3 regions of the Spiribacter sp. SSL99 genome follow, and region 3 is predicted to be linked to each of the others. Evidence: predicted binding sites of a transcription regulator. Region 3 holds the regulator's gene; each other region holds the start of a gene.

Evidence for each region. The regulator sigma-54, encoded in region 3, starts transcription at its own class of promoters, with help from an activator protein. The targets are predictions, from matches to a motif close to TGGCANGNTNCNTGCTT.
Region 1: the regulator sigma-54 is predicted to act here: its motif matches at 817-833, upstream of urtA (urea ABC transporter substrate-binding protein).
Region 2: the regulator sigma-54 is predicted to act here: its motif matches at 1,249-1,265, upstream of glnA (glutamate--ammonia ligase).

Annotation. Positions count from the first base shown of each region.
Region 1 covers NZ_MAOM01000017.1:146,562-148,741, forward strand. The annotation lists gene BA899_RS06400 (urease accessory protein UreF) at 1-68, shown strand, start outside; gene ureG (urease accessory protein UreG) at 98-724, shown strand; gene urtA (urea ABC transporter substrate-binding protein) at 888-2,180, shown strand, end outside.
Region 2 covers NZ_MAOM01000016.1:92,933-95,112, reverse strand. The annotation lists gene glnA (glutamate--ammonia ligase) at 1-1,205, opposite strand, end outside; gene glyQ (glycine--tRNA ligase subunit alpha) at 1,457-2,180, shown strand, end outside.
Region 3 covers NZ_MAOM01000018.1:31,320-33,499, reverse strand. The annotation lists gene lptB (LPS export ABC transporter ATP-binding protein) at 1-504, shown strand, start outside; gene BA899_RS06735 (RNA polymerase factor sigma-54) at 566-2,035, shown strand; gene hpf (ribosome hibernation-promoting factor, HPF/YfiA family) at 2,059-2,180, shown strand, end outside.

The sequences.
Region 1 (2,180 bases), on a different contig from region 3:
CCACCCCGGGCGTCAGCCTGGCCAGCGGCTGGCACGAGGTCCAGTACTCACGGCTGTTCCGCAGCTGAACGATCACAATTCCGGAGGATGACCCGTCATGACAGATAACCCCACTCCGCTGCGCGTCGGTATCGGTGGACCGGTCGGATCCGGCAAGACCGCCCTCACGCTGGCGCTGTGCCGGGCGCTTCGCGAGCGCCTGTCGCTTGCCGTGGTGACCAATGATATTTACACCCGCGAGGATGCCGAGTTTCTCTCGCGCCACGAGGCACTGCCCAGCGGGCGCATCGTCGGCGTTGAAACGGGTGGGTGTCCGCATACCGCCATCCGCGAGGATGCCTCGATGAATCTCACCGCGGTCGCCGATCTGCAGGCGCGCTTCGGTGATCTCGATGTGGTGTTCATTGAAAGTGGTGGCGACAACCTCTCGGCCACGTTCTCGCCGGAACTCTCCGATCTGACCCTGTACGTCATTGATGTCTCGGCCGGCGACAAGATCCCGCGCAAGGGCGGCCCCGGCATCACACGTTCTGACCTGCTGGTCATCAACAAGACCGACCTCGCGCCGCAGGTGGGGGCGTCGCTCGACGTGATGGCCCGTGACAGCCGCATGATGCGCGGCGAGGCCCCGTTCCAGCTTGCCAGCATCGCCGCCGGAGAAGGCGTTGAGGGCATCATCGAATTCATCCTGCGGGAGGGCATGCTGGCGCGCTCGGTGGCCTAGCGTGCACTACGAGCGGGAATCGCCGGTCGCGGCCGCACCAGTGTGGCGCATGCGACACCGGTTGACGCCTGCCGGGCGGTAGCCCGAACAGCTGGCACGTTAATTGCTATCCAGTGAACAGGCCGATGGTCGGCCTGGTGATTCACTTCAAAGGAGTTCACGCATGTACGCAAAGAAGCGACTGCATAACGGCATGGCAAGTACGCTTGCCGCTGGCGTTCTGGCGCTTGGGCTGGGAGGCAACAGCGCACTGGCCCAGGAGGAGGATCCGATCAAGGTCGGCATCCTGCATTCACTGTCCGGCACGATGGCGATCAGTGAGACGGCCCTCAAGGAAACCGTCGAGATGCTCATCGAGCAGCAGAACGAGAACGGCGGCCTGCTTGGACGCGAAATCGAACCGGTGGTCGTGGACCCGGCCTCGGACTGGCCGCGATTCGCCGAGCAGGCAAGGCAGCTGCTGGCGGACGACGAGGTTGACGTGGTGTTCGGCACCTGGACATCGGTCTCGCGAAAGTCCGTCCTGCCGGTGTTCGAAGAGCTCAACGGGCTGCTCTTCTACCCGGTGCAGTATGAGGGCGAGGAATCCTCCGAGAATGTGTTCTATCTGGGGGCCTCACCCAACCAGCAGGCCATTCCGGCGGTTGATTACCTGATGGACGAACTGGACGTGGAGCGCTTCGCGCTGCTGGGGACCGACTATGTCTATCCCCGCACGACCAACAAGATCCTCGAGCAGTACCTCATGGATAACGGGGTGGCCGAGGAAGACATCATGATCAACTACACGCCGTTCGGGCATTCCGACTGGCAGAGCATCGTCTCGGATGTGCGCGACTTCGGGGGCCAGGGTGAGAAGACCGCCATCGTCTCGACCATCAACGGTGACGCCAACGTCCCGTTCTACACCGAGCTGGCCAACCAGGGCGTTTCCGCCTCGGATATTCCGGTGGTGGCCTTTTCGGTGGGTGAGCAGGAGCTTGCCGGGATCGACACCGAACCGCTGGTCGGTCACATGTCGGCCTGGAACTACTTCATGAGCGCGCCGACCACGGAGAACGTCGAGTTCATCCAGGCGTGGCACGAGTTCAAGGATGATACCTCGGCGGTCACCAACGATCCGATGGAGGCCCATTACATCGGCTTCAACATGTGGGTCGAGGCCGTGCGCCGGGCCGGTACAACCGACGTTGAAGCGGTGCAGGACGCGATCATCGGCGTGACCGTCCCCAATCTCACCGGCGGCTACGCCACCATGATGCCCAACCACCACATCACCAAGCCGGTGATGATCGGTGAGATCCAGCCTGATGGGCAGTTCTCGGTGGTCTGGGAGACCAACGGCGAAGTGGCCGGTGATGCCTGGTCGGACTATCTCCCCGAGAGCAGCGACATCATCGCCAGCTGGCGGGCACCGTTGCTCTGCGGAAATTACAACGTCGAGACCGGCGTGTGT
Region 2 (2,180 bases), on a different contig from region 3:
AGATCGTAGAGGTCCTTGTCCATGGCATCGCCGGGATGGATCTTGTTCTGAATGCCGTCAAGGCCGGCCATCAGCATCGCGGCAAAGCACAGATACGGGTTGGCGGTGCTGTCCGGGAAGCGCAGCTCGATCCGCCGGGCCTTGGGATTGGCCACCCACGGGATGCGCACCGACGCCGAGCGGTTGCGGGCCGAGTAGGCCAGCAGCACCGGCGCCTCAAAGCCGGGGACCAGACGCTTGTAGCTGTTGGTCGAGGCGTTGGCGAAGGCGTTGATGGCCTTGGCGTGCTTGATCAGACCACCGATGTAGTAAAGCGCCGTCTCGGACAGGCCGCCGTACTGATCGCCGGCAAACAGCATCTCGCCGGTCTTGCCGATGGACTGATGGACGTGCATGCCGCTGCCGTTGTCACCCACGACCGGCTTGGGCATGAACGTGGCGGTCTTGCCGTAAGCCGCGGCCACGTTGTGCACCACGTACTTGAGGGTCTGCACCTCGTCGGCCTTTTTGACCAGGGTGTTGAAGCCCACGCCGAGCTCGCACTGTCCGGCGGTGGCCACCTCATGATGGTGCACCTCGGTGGTCATGCCCACTTCGGTCAGGCACTCGAGCATGGCCGAGCGCATGTCATGAAGGCTGTCCACCGGCGGGACCGGAAAATAGCCGCCCTTTACGCCCGGGCGATGACCCATGTTGCCATCAGGGTAGACCTTCTCGGTGTTCCAGTCGGCTTCCTGGGAGTCGATCTTGTAGAACGAGCCGCTCATGTTGGTGCCGTAGCGCACATCGTCAAACACGAAAAACTCGTTCTCGGGCCCGAAGTAGGCCACATCACCGATGCCGGTGGACTGCAGATACGCCTCGGCGCGCTGGGCGATGGACCGCGGATCCCGACCATAGCCCTGCATGGTGTTGGGCTCGATGATCTGGCAGACCAGCGTCAGCGTCATGTCGTCGAAGAAGGGGTCGAGCATGGCGGTATCGGCATCGGGCATGAGGATCATGTCCGACTCGTTGATGCCCTTCCAGCCATCGATTGACGAGCCGTCGAACATCTTCCCCTCGGTGAAGAGATCGGCATCCACGGCGTGGGCCGGCAGCGTCACGTGCTGCTGCTTGCCCTTGGGGTCGGTGAAACGCAGATCCACAAAGCGGACCTCGTTGTCCTTGATCATCGCAAGAACGTCGTCGGCGGTGTGAGCCATCGTTCGGCCTCCAGTCATGTTCATTGAAAAGTCCTACGGGGATAAGCATTTTCCGTGCCAACCCGCCGAAGTGCACCAAAACGGGCCCTGCCGTGACCGATTCCGGGCATCATCCGGGTGCATGCACCACCTTAACGCGTTTGGTGGTGCAAACGCACCAATACCGTGCATTGGGCGCCGGCGGGCTGCCTGACAGGGATGGCGCGGGCGGGCTATACTTTCCGCTTTCGCCGCTTTGCTGGAGAGCATCGATGACGTTTCAGGCGCTGATTCTCGCGCTGCAGAAGTACTGGGCCGACCGGGGCTGCGTCCTCATGCAGCCGCTCGACATGGAGGTGGGCGCGGGCACCTTCCACCCCGCGACCTTCCTGCGGGCCATCGGCCCCGAGCCGTGGCGCGCCGCCTACGTCCAGCCCTCCCGCCGGCCCACCGACGGCCGCTATGGCGAAAACCCCAACCGCCTGCAGCACTACTACCAGTTCCAGGTGGTGCTCAAGCCCTCACCCAAGGATATCCAGGAGCAGTATCTGGGCTCGCTCGAGGCGCTGGGCCTCGACCCCCTGGTGCACGACATCCGCTTTGTCGAGGACAACTGGGAGTCCCCCACGCTGGGCGCCTGGGGCCTGGGCTGGGAGGTGTGGCTCAACGGCATGGAGATCACCCAGTTCACCTACTTCCAGCAGGCCGGCGGCCTCGACTGCCGGCCGGTGATGGGCGAGATCACCTACGGGCTGGAGCGCATCGCCATGTACCTCCAGGAGGTGGAGAGCGTCTTCGATCTGGTCTGGAGCGAGGGCGTGGACGGACCGGTGACCTATGGCGACGTCTACCTGCAGAACGAGCGCGAGCAGTCGCGCTACAACTTCGAGGAGGCCGATGTCGAAAGCCTTTTCCAGGCCTTCGACACCCACGAGCGCGAGGCGCTGCGCCTGGTGGAGCAAGGTCTCGCGCTGCCGGCCTATGAAATGACCATGA
Region 3 (2,180 bases):
CGGGCGCGGCGCGGGATCGGCTACCTGCCGCAGGAGGCATCGGTGTTCCGGCGGCTGTCGGTGCTCGACAACCTGCTCGCCGTGCTCGAGACCCGTGACGGGCTGTCACGCCAGGCACGGCTTGAGCAGGCGGAGGCACTCATGGAGGAGTTCGGCATCGGGCATCTGCGTGACCAGGCCGGGATCAGCCTGTCGGGCGGCGAGCGACGGCGCGTTGAGATTGCCCGGGCGCTGGCCGCCGATCCGCGCTTCATCCTGCTGGACGAGCCCTTCGCCGGCGTTGATCCGATCTCGGTGGGCGACATCAAGGGCATCGTCCGACACCTGGCGGAGCGCGGTATCGGCGTACTGATCACCGATCACAACGTCCGCGAGACGCTGGCCCTGGTCGACCGTGCCAGCATCCTCAACGCCGGCCGGGTGATCGCCGACGGGACCCCCGGCATGATCCTCGACAACGCCGAGGTGCGGGCGGTCTACCTGGGCGAGGACTTCCACCTGTGAGACTGGCGGGCGCCGGACAGCCGGCGTTACGCTGTCCAGACCAATTCGCACGCGGGGAACAATGAAGCAGTCGCTTGAACTTCGGGCCAGTCAACAGCTCACCATGACGCCCCAGCTGCAGCAGGCGATCCGGTTGCTGCAGCTGCCGGCGGCCGAGCTGGCGCTCGAGATCCGCGAGGCGCTCGAGTCCAACGTCATGCTCGAGCCCGAAGACGACACCGATCACGCCGCCGCAGCCGCCGCGCCCGAGGGGGCGACGCCGGCCACCCCCGATCCGTCGGAAGAGCGTCTGGGCTCGAACGCCACCGACGCCACCGAGCTGGGCGAGGGCATGGCGGTCTCCGAGCACTGGGATGACACCGGTCATAACGGGCCGGCGGGCGCCACGGCGGAAGGCGACGGCGGCAGCGACTTTCTCGATCGCCAGGCGGCCCCCGCCGATTCGCTGCGCGATCACCTGCAGTGGCAGGTCGATCTGTCCAGCCTGGGCGCGACCGACCGCCAGATCGCCGCCGCACTGATCGATGCCCTGGACGAGCGCGGGCATCTGGCCGAGCCGGTCAGCGAATTGCGGTCCGCCCTCGACGCCGATGTCGACGCCGACATCGACGAGGACGACATCAACGCCGTCCTCACGATCCTCCAGCACATGGACCCGATCGGCATCGGCGCCCGTGACGCCCGCGAGGCACTGCAGATCCAGATCGACGCCATGCCGCCGGACACGCCCGGGCGCCAGACCGCCCGCCAGGCCATTGAAGCCGACTGGTCACTGTTCAGCCCGGGCCGGCAGGTCGCGCTGCGCGAGCACCTGAAGGTCGACCAGGAACAGCTGGACGTGGCCCTGTCGCTGATCCGCCGACTCGACCCCCATCCCGGATCGCGATTCGGCGAAACCCGCACCGATTACGTTGTCCCCGACTGTCGGGTGCGGCGGGTCAACGGCCGCTGGCAGGTCGAGATCAACCCCGAGGCTTCGCCCCGGGTGCGCATCAACGACTACTACGCGAGCCTGATCCGGCGGGGCGACAGCAGCCGTGACAACAGCCTGCTGCGCGATCACCTGCAGGAGGCACGCTGGCTGATCAAAAGCCTGGAGTCGCGGCGCGACACGCTGCAGCGCGTGGCCGAATGCGTCGTCGAGCGCCAGCAGGCGTTTCTGGAGTATGGTGAAGAGTCGATGCAGCCACTGGTGCTGCGCGATGTCGCCGAGGCCATCGACATGCATGAATCGACCGTATCGCGGATCACCTCGCGGAAATACATCCTCACGCCCCAGGGGACGCTGGAGTTCAAGCATTTTTTCTCAAGCCATGTCCCGACGGCCGACGGCGGTGAGTGCTCGGCGACGGCCATTCGCGCGCGCATCCGCCGGCAGGTGGCGGCAGAAGATCCGGCCAGGCCACTCAGCGATTCACGGCTGACCGAGACGCTGCGTGGGGAGGGCATTCACGTGGCGCGGCGAACCGTGGCCAAATACCGGGAAGTCATGGGGATCGCCTCGTCAACCCAACGCAAACGGCTACGCTGAAGAAGAAAACATAAGGGGAAATCATGAAAATCGACATCACCGGCCATCACGTCGATGTCACCAACGCGCTGCGTGACTACGTCGAGGAGAAATTCCAGCGCCTCGAGCGCCACTTTGATCATGTCGTCGACGTCCATGTGATTCT